2 regions of the Peribacillus sp. NPDC097895 genome follow, and region 2 is predicted to be linked to the other one. Evidence: riboswitches for the same ligand, from Rfam matches in the RefSeq annotation. Region 2 holds a riboswitch; the other holds the start of a gene.

Region 1 (6,807 bases), on a different contig from region 2:
CTCCTCATTGTTTTTAACGACGACTTGGTCACTATTTGTATCACGTACAGGTCTATCCTGAAAATATGTATTAAGGCCGTAAAATCCTATAGGAAGCAAAATAAAAAACAACGATAAAAATTGTATGATTGGTAACTTAATCTTCGCTTTACTTTTTTTCTTTTTATTATGGTGGATTTTGCTACGCTTGGGCAATGATGACTTAGCCTTATGACGTTCTATTCGCGAACGAAGTTCACCAGCCTGATCTTTTTCTTTTTCATTCTTTTGTACTTGACTCATTCAAGTCACCCCCCTTCTTGCTCAACCCTGTTTGCTTTTTACTCCTAATTAAAATACCAAGGATGAAGTCAATCAAAAAATGGGCCGTAATCGTCACCATGATATTATTGGTCCATTCAAAAAGCAAGCCGATAAAGAAGCTCAAAACCAAAACATTTAAAAATAAAAACCAATTAAAAAGGTAACGATAATGGACGGCTGCAAAAATGATGCTCGTCCAAAGTAAACCAAAATGTGTTTGCAAAACTCCACGAAATAATACTTCTTCACTTATCGCGACCACTAAAGCAACGGCAAATATCATCGTATAAGATAAATGACTGAAAATGCGTTCGTTAATGCCCCCATCATCCTGATAGGAAGATGGTGTCACTTTCATCAATAAAATGTCAATTAACACAACGATGATTCCAGCAGGAATGCCGACCAGCAAAATGTTAAGGTCATCAAAGATAAATAAGTCGAAAAAAGCAGAACGTTCTTTAAATAAAATAATACCTAAAAAAACGGCTAACGTTAAGAGAATAATTTGTGTAAGAAACAAATTATATATCAACTGTTTATCTGTTAGTTGTTTAATTAATTCAGCTTGCTTATTTTTCATTGCCAGTTTCCTTCTTTAATAAGATAAAAGCCAATTCCTTTTTCCACGTGGAATAGGAATTAACGTGATCCACCTTAACCTCAGGCCATACATCGACCATTCTATCCGCATCCATCCCACAGTAATCACAACAGATGGGATTCACTATTTGTTGCTTTTCCTCAAAGTAGTCCAATATCCCTAACCTGCGACATTCCTGTGCATCTATCCATTGGAGGAATTTATACAGTTTTCCTTGATTCGCGGCCTTCCTCTTATGGCAATACTCTTTCATCTCTGCGACTTGATGTAAAGGATTATCCGTTCCTTTAATAAGCTGGGTAAAAAAACGAAGTTGGATTTCGTTCAAAGAAAAGGATAGAGACAGCTGTTCTTTTTCAGATGGAGTCAAGTTCGCCGGAATCTTTTGTGAATCATTTAGGAACGAACAAACCCCCTCTATTTGCATATCCGTAGGTAATTGTTGTTCCATCAAATGCATGGGAAGCCCTTCATCTCCATCACTATATAATAAAACAGCGACACTTTGCTTCCGATCTCGCCCCGCCCTGCCTATTTCCTGAAGATATGCTTCCATCGTGGATGGCATGTGAAAGTGGATAACATATCTGACATCCGATTTGTTTACACCCATGCCAAAGGCACTCGTTGCACAAATTATTTTCAACTGACCGGAAATGAATTGCTGCTGGATGAGCATCCTCTGTTCCTGTTCCATGCCCCCGTGATAATAATTGACACTATCCACCCCATTTTCCTGTAAAAACCGAGTGACTGCTTCAGCTACTTTTTTTGATGAAAAATATATAATTCCACTCCCTGTGAATTTCCTGACTAGTTCAAGTACAAGAGATTGCTTTTCATCGTAGCTGAACATGCGTTCAACAAGTATCCCAATATTTTCCCTATCAACGGACGCGACGGTTTCATTGACTTGGCCAAGGTTGAGTTTACCAACGATGTCCCTGCGGACTTCAATGGTAGCAGTTGCCGTCAGGGCAAGCGTTAGCGGATCGTTCAGTTCACGCCTCACTTCACCTAAATTCAAATAATCTGGACGGAAATCATACCCCCATTGTGAGATGCAGTGCGCTTCATCAATGACGAACAAACCTATATCTATGGATTTCAAGGATTTTATTACGCCCTCCAGGCTAAGCATTTCAGGAGATAAAAAGATAAACCGATAACTATGTAACCGTTCGAACGCACTTCTTTTTTGATTTAGCGTCAAAAAAGAATTCAGGGTCAATACACTTTTTTCTCCACTCATTTTCAACTGATCTGCCTGATCCTGCATTAAAGAAAGTAACGGAGAGACAATTAAGACCGTCTTATTTAAAAGATATGCGGGCAACTGATAACATAATGATTTACCGGATCCGGTGGGTAGCATCCCTAAAGTGTGACGGCCGGACATCAATGATTCAATCACTTCTTTTTGCCCAGGACGGAATTCATCAAATCCGAATTTTTCTTTTAGGACAGCTTCTATATTCATCATCCATCACCTAGTTTCGCGAGCACAAGCCGTATTTGGAAAAAGCTTATCTGTTTATTATCGACCATTTGTTTGATTGCTTTAAGCTTTTTCGTACCAAGCTCCTTGATCGCTGAAGCTATTTTACTTTCATCCTCGATCGACACATAATCGGCAATTGGAAAACTATTATCCGAAAGGACAATTTCGACTAGATGGTCTTCTATGGTATTCACCTTCAATCGGCGGATTTCAGCTATTTCCCACATATTTTTCCCTTCCTGGATATATCGTAAAGTCGTTTGTGTAGATTGCGTCAAATGGGGATTCCCACTCCTTTTCCAATCGTATATTAACGTGGCTAAAAGAGGATAATCCTTGCCCATTTCCGTATCTGCAAGCATTTGATGCAGAGAGTCAAGAAACATAAAGCGAACATATTCTTCTTCTACATCTTTCCTTTTTGCAATCTGTTCAAACGTAAGTCCAATCCTGTTTACCCCAGTTAATTTCAAAATGAAAATATCTCTTTTCAGATCGCTTTGCCGTTCTAAAAGCGATATCAATTCTTCATATAGATGAGTTGCTATCAACACTCGGTCTTGCCGATTGGTATGTAAGAATTCCTTAACGAAATGTTGGATTTTAGGATTTTGTTGTATCGGATAAAAACGTCTTTCGTTGTGGACAATATGGGATATGGTTTGAATGAGTAAATTTAATCTCCCCCAGAATACAGGGGTGATATTTTGATACTTCCAACCATTTAAATACGTTGGAAATGGGTTGTTTTCTAAGAAACTAACTAACATTTTCTCACCTTGTACACTAATTTCATAAGCATCGGTTTTATCCATTAGTTTAATGAAGTCATGTTTTAGGAACCATTCAATGTTTTGATTCAATTGCTGACGGGTAAAACGGGGTATTGTCCCGAATATATTCGTTAATCCGAATAAATGGGCATCCTGAATCGTTTGTGACGACTTCTTCCCCTGCAGCATATGGTAAATAGCATAAATGGAACGTTCGCCTTGAAATTTTTTTATCGCATATAGAATGATTGCCTGTAGATAATTATTCATGGGACTCACATCCTTGTTTCATTTAACCATTAATCCCATTGTATCAAAAAACTGCAAAAATCGCCGGTATTATTGATGGGGATAAGGAAGAATTTGTGACTAAATGACGAACCATGGCAAGTATCGAGTTAATTATTCCGATGTTTTTCATTGACAATTCGCTTCTTGATAGTTATTATCAATACAATTTCTATTGAAAAGTTTGGCATTCGGTCTTACAATAAGAAAGAGATAATAATCTGAAATAAAAAGATTATCAGTTGTTAAACAACTTAGGAGGGGTTTTATATTCATGGCTAAATTTACTATTGTGGATAAAGAAACATGCATCGCATGCGGAGCTTGCGGAGCAGCAGCACCAGATATATATGATTATGATGACGAAGGGATTGCATTTGTTACCCTTGACGATAACGAAGGAATCGTTGAAATTCCAGATGTACTTATAGATGACATGATGGACGCATTTGAAGGATGCCCAACGGATTCTATTAAAGTTGCTGACGAGTCATTTGACGGGGATGCACTAAAATTCGAATAAAAAGGCAAGCCATTTTCAATCGAGAATGGCTTTTTCTTTTGGCTAATGAATCCTTCTATTGTTCGGGGACGTGTATAAGGTAAAGACGGTTTGATTACTTTGCCAAAATGATAGTTTGTAATGGCTAGTGTTTTGTAGGCAGCATCTGCGGCAACAGCTTCTGTTTTTCCGACTTTATCAATCACTTGTTCAACCTGAGGCTCTAAGATATGACTATCATGCGTATTGCCGGGAGTTACTATCGTCCCCAACCAAAATCCATTGCGTTCTGATGCTGTATGAAACGTATAGGCAAAGCATCCTCATCACCTCAAGTTTTATTACTTTTATTTTAAAAACAAAAAGCCGGATATGGATATCCGGCTTTTTTGTATCATCGTCAATGCCATTAAGCATTTTTATATAATGTTTGCTTATTGATCCATGTCTGCAATTTAATGAACAACAGCATGAATACAGAAGTGATAAGCACGCCTTTAATCACGTTGAAAGGTAAAATTGCCGTCGTTACGAACTTTCTTGACTCGGGCGCCGACATTGCATCCCATCCCATAAAGAAGGTATATGCCGGTAAAAAAACAAAATAGTTTAAAACACTCATGACTACCGCCATTGAAACTGTACCCGCAAGTAAAGCGAACGTCATACCTTTTTTGGAATTGATTTTTTTAAATACGTAGTAAGTAGGCAAAACGAACAGTACTCCTGCTATAAAGTTAGCAATATGCCCAACCGGTACAGCAGTCAGGGTACCTGTCATGACTAAATCCAATAGATTTTTAAGGAATTCAACTAGGATTCCAGCCATCGGACCAAAAATCAAAGCCGCCATCAGTGCTGGAATGTCACTAAAATCAACATTCAGAAAAGGTGGAAATCCTGGAAACGGGAAATTCAAAAGCATCAATAAATAAGAAATGCTCCCCATCATGGCCAGCGTGACCGTTTTTTTAACTCTGTTCTTTTTCATAGCTCTCTCTCCTTCTTTTCCGATCTACCTGAAAAAGAGGTTAGTGTTCCTTCATCGTTGATGTTCAATAAAAAACCCTTTAATTCCGATCGAATTAAAGGGATAAATTAAAGGTTTCATCAAACAAACGTTCAGCATATGACTGTTGAAACGCACTCAGGAACCTCCATCTTCTCCCATCCAGACTATACTGTCGGCTTTGGAATCACACCAAATCCTGCCCCGTAAGGCTCGCGGGCTAAGAAGAAGATTTCCTTCATCACCGCCGGTGGGGAATTGCGCCCCGCCCCGAAGATAGACCTATAAAATTTTTTGTATCCTCGTGAATCCGATTGTATTTTCTAGTGGCTTACCAAATGGTTTTAAGGAATTTGAATGCTTTTTCCTTATCCTCTAATTTCCTCGGAAAACCTTAAAACTCATCCAATTTCCTACTAAAATCCTACCAATACGAATTCCCTTAGATTGATTTGATTTTAACTTAGAAATTATAAAAAAACAAGGAAAACAATTTAGACTATAAGATTACTGTTTTCTTAAATTAACATAAAGGAATTGTTAAACATTGTTGGTTCATAAATGAATAAATGCGACATAAAACCTTAATTGACTTTCTATTTGTATTCCTTGGGTCTCTTCTTTTATTGTTCCAATTACTGATATTACTGAACCAATTGCTTGTATCCAACTTCCTGTTACTACTAATGACTCACCATAATTATGTTCCCTATAGACTTCATACTGGTTTCCATATTCAGATACTCCTCCAATAGCCTGTAATGAGTCCCCCATAGACTGTACTAAGTTTCCTATCATGTTTTCTGAATGGCCAGGGAAGGGATTAAGTTCGATTCCGTGTCCTACATTAATAAGTCCACTTAACGCTTGCATCCAGTTCCCAGTATTGAATATTTTCTGTTTTGTTTCTTTTTTAAAGTCAATAACCTGCCCGGTTATGAATGATTTCCCCTTGCCCTTCTGCTTGTAAGGCATTCCCTCCTGCCTGTAAGACGTTTCCTCATAAACTTAGGTTTTCAACGCAAATTACTATTTATGAAGTTCAGTGGCGAAGCTCCATCGGCAGCCGAAATTGTTCCCACAGCTACTATCACAGAAGCAAAAATATTGTTAGATTCATTATTCATTTCAAACCGCAATCTATTATTAGGTTATAACCTATTCATATGCAAATTGATATTCTAATGTCACTTCTTGTTTTTCTATACTAGCGAGAGCTAGGGCTTTTTACAGAAACTGAGATAGCTTTGAAATCTAGGTCATATATAAATTACATATACCTCTAAAGAACAATACCCAATGATGGGGGCATCTCTCTTGAAAAAACGACCCCTGGAATCAAACTTCATATAAAAATGTGCCGCAGCTGATAAGGGACGATGGTACCGGAGCGACCTATTTCGTTCCTCAAGACGTCATGAGGGACCTTGAGAACCCCGACATGCTAGTTCCACCGGCCACCGACGCCGGGCCGGTGCCCAATTTAAAGTACTCTTTTTCGGACACTCATATGCAGTAAAATCAAGGAGGTTGGTCGCGTGAATAACGGGTAAAGAGCTGCCGATCGCAACTACGCTTGCGGGGGTGAACATGCGTCTGACGACGGGCGGTGGGCGTGAGTTACATTGGCATAAGCAATCAGAATGGGCCTACATGATTTTGGGCAGTGCGCGAATCACCTCGGTCAATCAGGACGGGCGGAACTTTATAGCCGATGTCAACGCGGGATTTGTGGTTCTTTCCTGCGGGAATTCCACGTTCGATTCAAGGACTGGAGGAAGGTTGCGAATTTCTGCTCGTCTTCGACGATGGCAATTTCTCAGAGCT
Region 2 (6,807 bases):
AAGAATAAATGGTACTATGAAAGATAGGAAAAGTTTTATATTAAAGGAGAACGATATGAGCGAATTACCTGCATTAGTGAACGATAGAAAATCATTTATCCAAGATGTTTGGAAAAAGTCCGGGTTTGGACAACTTACACCGATTCAAACGAAAGCGATTCCCGTGATTGTTGAAGGAAAAGACATCATGGCTGAATCACCGACTGGAACGGGAAAAACATTAGCTTATTTACTGCCATTGCTAGAAAAAATAGATCCTGATAAAAAATCACCACAAGCTTTGATTTTGGCATCATCCCGTGAACTGGTCATGCAAATCAATGAAGAAATTCGTATTTGGTCAGAGGGGAGCGGCATAACAGGTGCAGCATTCATCGGCGGTGCTAATGTAAAAAGGCAGCTGGACAAACTGAAGAAGCATCCACAGGTCATTGCTGGGACGCCAGGACGGATTTACGAATTGATTGCCCAAAAGAAATTGAAGATGCATGAAGTAAAGACGATTGTACTTGATGAAGGCGACCAATTGATTACTCCAGAGCATATGGGTACGATCAATAATATCATCAAAACAACGCTAAAAGATCGACAAATCATGGTGTTTTCAGCGACTCTGCCAGAGGAAACGGAAAAAGCGGCCCGCGGATTCATGAATGAACCGGAAATGATCAAGGTCGATAAGCATGAAAAAATGGAATCAAAAGTGGACCATCTTTACTTTGTTGTAGAGAGACGGGAAAAGTCAAAGATTCTTGAAAAAATCACGAGATTAAAAGATGTCAAAGCCCTTGCCTTCCTGAACGATATTGCAGAGCTAAGCGTCTTACATGAAAAGCTTGGCTATAAAGGGATTGAAATGGGCGTCCTACATGGCGAATCCAATAAAGTCGACCGTGAGAAAGCGCTGCGCAAGCTTCGTTCCGGAAAATCTCCGATGTTGATGGCAACGGATGTAGCGGCACGGGGACTTGATATTAAAGGTCTTACTGCGGTCGTTCATATTGATATGGCTGATAACATCGACCAATATATCCATAGATCTGGAAGAACAGGGCGCGCGGGTGCAGATGGCACCGTTATTTCGATTGTAACGGAAAGAGAAGAGCGCGAGTTGAAAAAAATGGCACGTGAATTGGAGATACCATTAACGAGAGTAACCTTCTATGGTGGAAACATCGTAGACGACGAATAATTGCTTGGAAAAGGGATGGCCGAGGCGGCTGTCTCTTTTTTTATCAATAGGAAAAAGGTTAAGGAAAGACAAGGCATCTAGTATGTGAATATTGTCCCCGAACTCCTCCACTTTACATATAACTGGACGCTTATTTTGCAGCATCCGCTCCACCCGCCATTTTTGGCCGGCTGAACATGATCAGATTCCCAGTTAACCAAAAAAATGAAGTGAAATTGAATGATTCTCCACTGCAACGTACCAATGAACAGGTTCATCCAGCAAGAGGTAGCCGTGATAATAGGCATGATCCGTAAATGAAAACGCTTCCTTTATAGAGTTTTCTGACATAAAATAGAAATAGACACAGGATAGGAGGAGACAATATGGCAGAAAAATATAAACAATTTGAAACGGCAGTCATTCATGGAGGATATGACTCCAAGGAGCACTTAGGAAGCTTGACTACACCCCTATTCCAAACCTCAACTTTCACTTTCGAAACGGCGGAGCAAGGAGAAAGGCGTTTTGCCGGTTTGGAGGATGGCTATATATACTCACGCCTTGGGAATCCAACGGTACAGGTACTTGAAGAAAAGATTGCCGGTTTGGAGGGTGGGGAAGCGGGGCTTGCTTTCGGTTCAGGTATGGCTGCAGTCTCGGCAGTACTTTTTGCTTTAACTAAAACAGATGACCATATCCTTTGTTCGCAGGGACTATACGGCTGTACGTTTGGCCTTCTGCAATTAATGAAAAATAAATATCGCATCGCTCATGATTTCTGTGAAATGGACACAGAGGAACAGGTAAGGAAAATGATGCGGCCGGAAACGACCTGCATTTATGTGGAAACCCCAATCAATCCAACGATGAAAATGATTGATTTACAGATGGTAGTAAGAGTTGCGAAGGAATATAATGTGACGGTCGTAGTCGATAATACATTTTCGACACCATACTTACAAAGACCGCTTGAATATGGCTGTGATATCGTTCTTCATAGCGCTACGAAATATCTTTGCGGGCATGGGGATGTTGTCGCGGGTCTAGTCGTAGGTAAGAAGGATTTTATGAATCAGGTAGCAGGCACGACACAAAAAGATATTGGTGGTATCATTTCACCATTTGATGCCTGGTTACTATTGCGAGGGTTGAAGACCTTACCTGTCAGGATGGATCGGCATTCCGCCAATGCAATGGAGATTTTTCGCGAACTGAAGAAGCATCCAAAGGTGAAAAAGGTATACTATCCTGGGGATGAAGCATCAACGGATCATCATATCATGCAAAAACAAATGAAACATGGCGGCGGCCTTATCTCTTTCGAATTGCATGGCACAAAAAAGGATGCGCAGGAATTTCTCAATAAATTGAAACTAATCAAAATTGCCGTCAGCCTAGGGGATGCCGAAACATTGATTCAACATCCCGCCACAATGACGCACTCGGCCGTCCCTGAAGAATCGCGACAGCAAATGGGCATCAGTGACCAGCTGGTCCGTCTCTCAGTCGGCCTTGAAGCTTGGCAGGATGTTTGGCACGATCTCAAGCAAGCGTTTTAGGCCACCATATTTCCTTTGCAGTTCCTTCTATTCTTAATGAAAATGGTGATGGCTATGATAAAGGTGATAGCAGCCAGGATAAAGGAAATGTCTGAGATTACCGGGTAGGGAGCACCATTTCGTGTCCCGATGCCTATGAACGCCCAAACGAATACGAGAGGATAGCACCAATCCCGGTTTTTACCTGCAAAGACAAAGGCCAGGATTGTTGCTGCAATCAGCAAGACGATCGTCCAAGCTACACTGGAAACCCCAAAGCCATCCCATTCGATATAGGTGAGGTAATAAGCAATGTCAGCGATGGTTGCAACACTTACCCAGCCTGTATAAACGGAAAATGGAAATAGGTCGAAAGTGGTGTGCTCCACTTTTTTAATGCTTGTATAAATGACCATTAAAGTAGTCAACAGAGCAATGATAATGAATACGGATAACAAAAAGTGTTCATAGTGCCAAGCCAAAAGCCAAGCGCCATTGAGTGCACAGCTTAAAGCAAACCAAGGGAATGATGCCTTATAAGCAGGGCTGTTTTGATGTTTACTAAAAAACCGCCTGAATACCCAGATGGCGAGTAAAAAGTAAATGAAGCCCCATATGGAAAATACATAACCGGCAGGAGTGAAAAGTACATCCAGTTTATCGGAAATCTCTCCTGATGTTTGGCCGTTCAGTGGCAGGAAATTGGCTGAAAAATTCATTGTGACGACGAATAGATAGAAAATCAAATTGATGATGGAAATAAGCATGGGCTTTCTCCTTGTATGATTTGTGATTCCGTTTACCTTATTCCACACTTTTTGGAGCACATCAGGGGTGCGTGAAGGTCATTTTTTCATAAAGAGAGGAAGTTCCTGTAACAATTGAACCATTTAAGGTTAGAAATTTTACATCTTCACTTTATGGTGTTAAAATATTCAAAGATTCATATTATTTTAGTCCTTCGGGGTCGGGTGAAAATCCCAACCGGCGGTGATGAAGAAATTCTAAGCCCGCGAGCCTGATAAAGGCAGGATTTGGTGAAATTCCAAAGCCGACAGTAAAGTCTGGATGGGAGAAGGACGTGTGAAACCCAAGTGTATACGTGTGCCTAATTTTTCAAAAATGAAAATATTGGGCTTTTTAGGTATACAATTTTTTTCACTCATTTCTCCTGCTAACTCCTTAGGTCATTCCTAAGGGGTTTTTTATATTTTTATAAAAGGGGGAAAAATATGTTTACAGGAATCATTGAGGATATCGGTAACGTCCATTCCTTAAAAAAAGGAACAAGCAGTATGGAGTTGGCGATTCGTTCTGAGAAAATCCTTGAAGATGTTCATCTCGGGGATAGTATATCAGTTAACGGGGTCTGCTTAACGGTAACATCCTTCACGAAAAGTTTGTTTACGGTGGACGTAATGCCGGAAACGGTCAAAGCTTCCTCGATCCGGACGTTAAAATTGGGATCACCTGTAAATCTCGAACGAGCCATGAGTGCACAGGGAAGGTTTGGCGGTCATTTTGTTTCAGGCCATATTGACGGAACAGGAACAATCATAAAAAAAGAGCGTAAAGAAAATGCCGTCTATTATGTAATCCAATTGGAAGAAGGGCTCAGTAGCTTTTGCATTCCGAAAGGGTCCGTTGCCATTGATGGAACGAGCTTGACGATATTTGGGATCGAAAGAAACCTTTTGACTGTTTCACTGATCCCCTTGACTCATCAGGACACCATATTGGGGCAAAAGGCGGCTGGCGATATCGTTAACATTGAAAACGACATGATAGGGAAATATATTATACATCAAATGAAAAAAGGCGACTCAAAACCAGGGATGAATTTAGAGTTTTTGGCAGAGCACGGATTCTAATAAAAGGGCGGTGTAATGATGTTCCATACAATTGAAGAAGCGATCGAAGATTTGAAAGCTGGCAAGGTAGTAATCGTATCCGATGATGAAGACCGTGAAAATGAAGGGGATTTTGTTGTGTTGGCTGAAAAGGCAACACCGGAAGCGATTAATTTCATGGCGACTCATGGGCGAGGCTTGATTTGTACAACCATTACTGAAGATCTGGCGGGAAAATTGAACCTGCATCCAATGGTAGGAGAAAATACCGACCATCATGGCACTGCGTTTACGGTAAGTGTCGATCATAAAAGCACTTCTACAGGAATCAGTGCTTTTGAACGGTCCTTGACCATTCTTGAACTTCTTAAAGAAGATTCTGTCGCTGAAGATTTTCAAAGACCTGGTCACACTTTTCCGATCGTCGCTAAAGAAGGCGGCGTATTAAGGAGGGCAGGGCATACGGAGGCATCGGTGGATTTGGCAAAGTTATGCGGAGCCGCTCCAGCTGGTGTCATATGTGAGATCATGAATGAAGATGGATCGATGGCACGTGTATCAGATTTAGAAGTCATCGCTGAGAAATTCAACCTGAAATTCATCACGATAGCCGATTTGATTCGTTACCTTAAACAAAGCGATACAAGCGGGAAACAGGAACTTGAACTGAACATCCCGAATGCGTAAGGGATGATTTTTGCGCAATGAAATCTACACATGAAAAAAAGATATTTATTAAAAACTAGGAGGAATTGGACATGGGGAAAATTATTGAAGCACAATTAATCGGATCAGGATTGAAAGTTGGTATCGTTGTAGGAAGATTTAATGAGTTTATCACAAGCAAGCTTTTAGGCGGAGCATTGGACGGACTTAAGCGACATGGTGTGGATGAAAATGATGTTGACATTGCTTGGGTACCGGGTGCTTTTGAACTTCCATTAATTGCGAAGAAACTTGTGAATACAGGCAAATATGATGCAGTGATCGGTCTTGGAACGGTAATCAGGGGTTCCACTACACATTATGATTATGTCTGCAATGAAGCAGCTAAAGGAATGGCTGCCGTTTCTTTGGACACAGGTGTACCAGTTATCTTCGGTTTGTTGACAACTGAGAATATCGAGCAAGCCATCGAACGTGCCGGTACAAAATCTGGTAACAAAGGCTATGAAGCGGCCGTTAGTGCGATTGAAATGGCGAACCTTGGAAAATTGATTGAACAGTAATTTTATACAGGAAATCCGCAGGGAAGAACATCCCTGCGGATTTTTTTGAGTAAACGTTCTTACTGACCATTTATTGTATGTGTTTGATCGATGACTTCTAGCGTGTTTCCTTTAATTTCCTCAAATGACAAATTCGACATCCTCCGACCTTTTCTGTATCAAACTGGCTGCTTCCAAGCTTCGGTTGACCTCCGCAGTGATTTCTTAGGTGATAAATGAAAACATGTATTGAATCACTTGATTCAATATAAAATCTGGTAAATAACGAATTATTAGGAGTTTTTCAAAAAAAAAAAAGAACAAAAGCAGGGAGGAATGGAAGCATGGTAAAATATGCGGATATGATTATGCTACAATTGTAAAGATTGCTATTGAAATTGATATCTTTAGGGAAAAGTAAATTTATTAGTTATTAGGAGGGGTTTGTGTGTACCATCTCTTTACACATAATGATTTAGATGGAGTCGGCTGCGGCATTGTAGCTAAGCTGGCATTTGGAGAAGAAGTAGTGGTAAGTTATAATTCAATCGGTCGCCTTAATCAGAATGTAGGAGCATTTCTTGAGCAGGCAAAAATTGAAGATACATTAATTGTTACCGATCTTTCGGTTGATGAAGATAATGAAAAGATGATTTCGCAGTTTGTGGAAGACGGAGGCAAAGCGCTGTTGATAGACCATCATAAGTCAGCTTTGCATTTGAACGAACATGATTGGGCATCTGTAACAGTCGAGCAGGAAGACGGTAAACAGACAGCAGCGACTTCATTATTCTATCAGTATGCAGTTGAAAATAATCTGCTGGAACCTTCAAGCATCGTAGCTGAATTTGTCGAATTGGTCCGCCAATACGATACATGGGAATGGGAAGTTAATAAAAATGCAACGGCAAAACGGTTAAATGACCTGTTTTTTATGATTCCGATTGAAGAATTCGAAATGAAAATCGCACATAAGCTTTCTACTGCTGAAAGTTTCACTTTTGACGAAGTGGAGCAAACTCTTTTGAATGTAGAAG

Evidence for each region. Region 2 has a riboswitch for FMN ahead of ribE (riboflavin synthase). Riboswitches for the same ligand answer to the same signal wherever they lie in the genome.
Region 1: it holds a riboswitch for FMN, as region 2 does, so the genes downstream of both, ACQKMH_RS05310 (ECF transporter S component) here and ribE (riboflavin synthase) in region 2, are expected to answer to the same signal.

Annotation. Positions count from the first base shown of each region.
Region 1 is NZ_JBNNSH010000001.1:1,105,525-1,112,331, reverse strand. Features, by position in the region: gene ACQKMH_RS05340 (LysM peptidoglycan-binding domain-containing protein) at 1-282, opposite strand, end outside; gene ACQKMH_RS05335 (CPBP family intramembrane glutamic endopeptidase) at 260-886, opposite strand; gene ACQKMH_RS05330 (RecQ family ATP-dependent DNA helicase) at 876-2,387, opposite strand; gene ACQKMH_RS05325 (helix-turn-helix domain-containing protein) at 2,387-3,451, opposite strand; gene ACQKMH_RS05320 (ferredoxin) at 3,744-3,992, shown strand; partial or broken gene ACQKMH_RS05315 (transposase) at 4,040-4,288, opposite strand; gene ACQKMH_RS05310 (ECF transporter S component) at 4,381-4,962, opposite strand; FMN riboswitch at 5,127-5,262, opposite strand; gene ACQKMH_RS05305 (DUF6944 family repetitive protein) at 5,536-5,955, opposite strand; partial or broken gene ACQKMH_RS05300 (cupin domain-containing protein) at 6,398-6,807, shown strand, end outside.
Region 2 is NZ_JBNNSH010000006.1:154,700-161,506, forward strand. Features, by position in the region: gene ACQKMH_RS23240 (ATP-binding protein) at 1-2, shown strand, start outside; gene ACQKMH_RS23245 (DEAD/DEAH box helicase) at 56-1,192, shown strand; gene megL (methionine gamma-lyase) at 1,558-2,733, shown strand; gene ACQKMH_RS23255 (TspO/MBR family protein) at 2,730-3,479, opposite strand; FMN riboswitch at 3,666-3,796, shown strand; gene ribE (riboflavin synthase) at 3,945-4,583, shown strand; partial or broken gene ribB (3,4-dihydroxy-2-butanone-4-phosphate synthase) at 4,602-5,240, shown strand; gene ribH (6,7-dimethyl-8-ribityllumazine synthase) at 5,321-5,791, shown strand; gene ACQKMH_RS23275 (DHH family phosphoesterase) at 6,219-6,807, shown strand, end outside.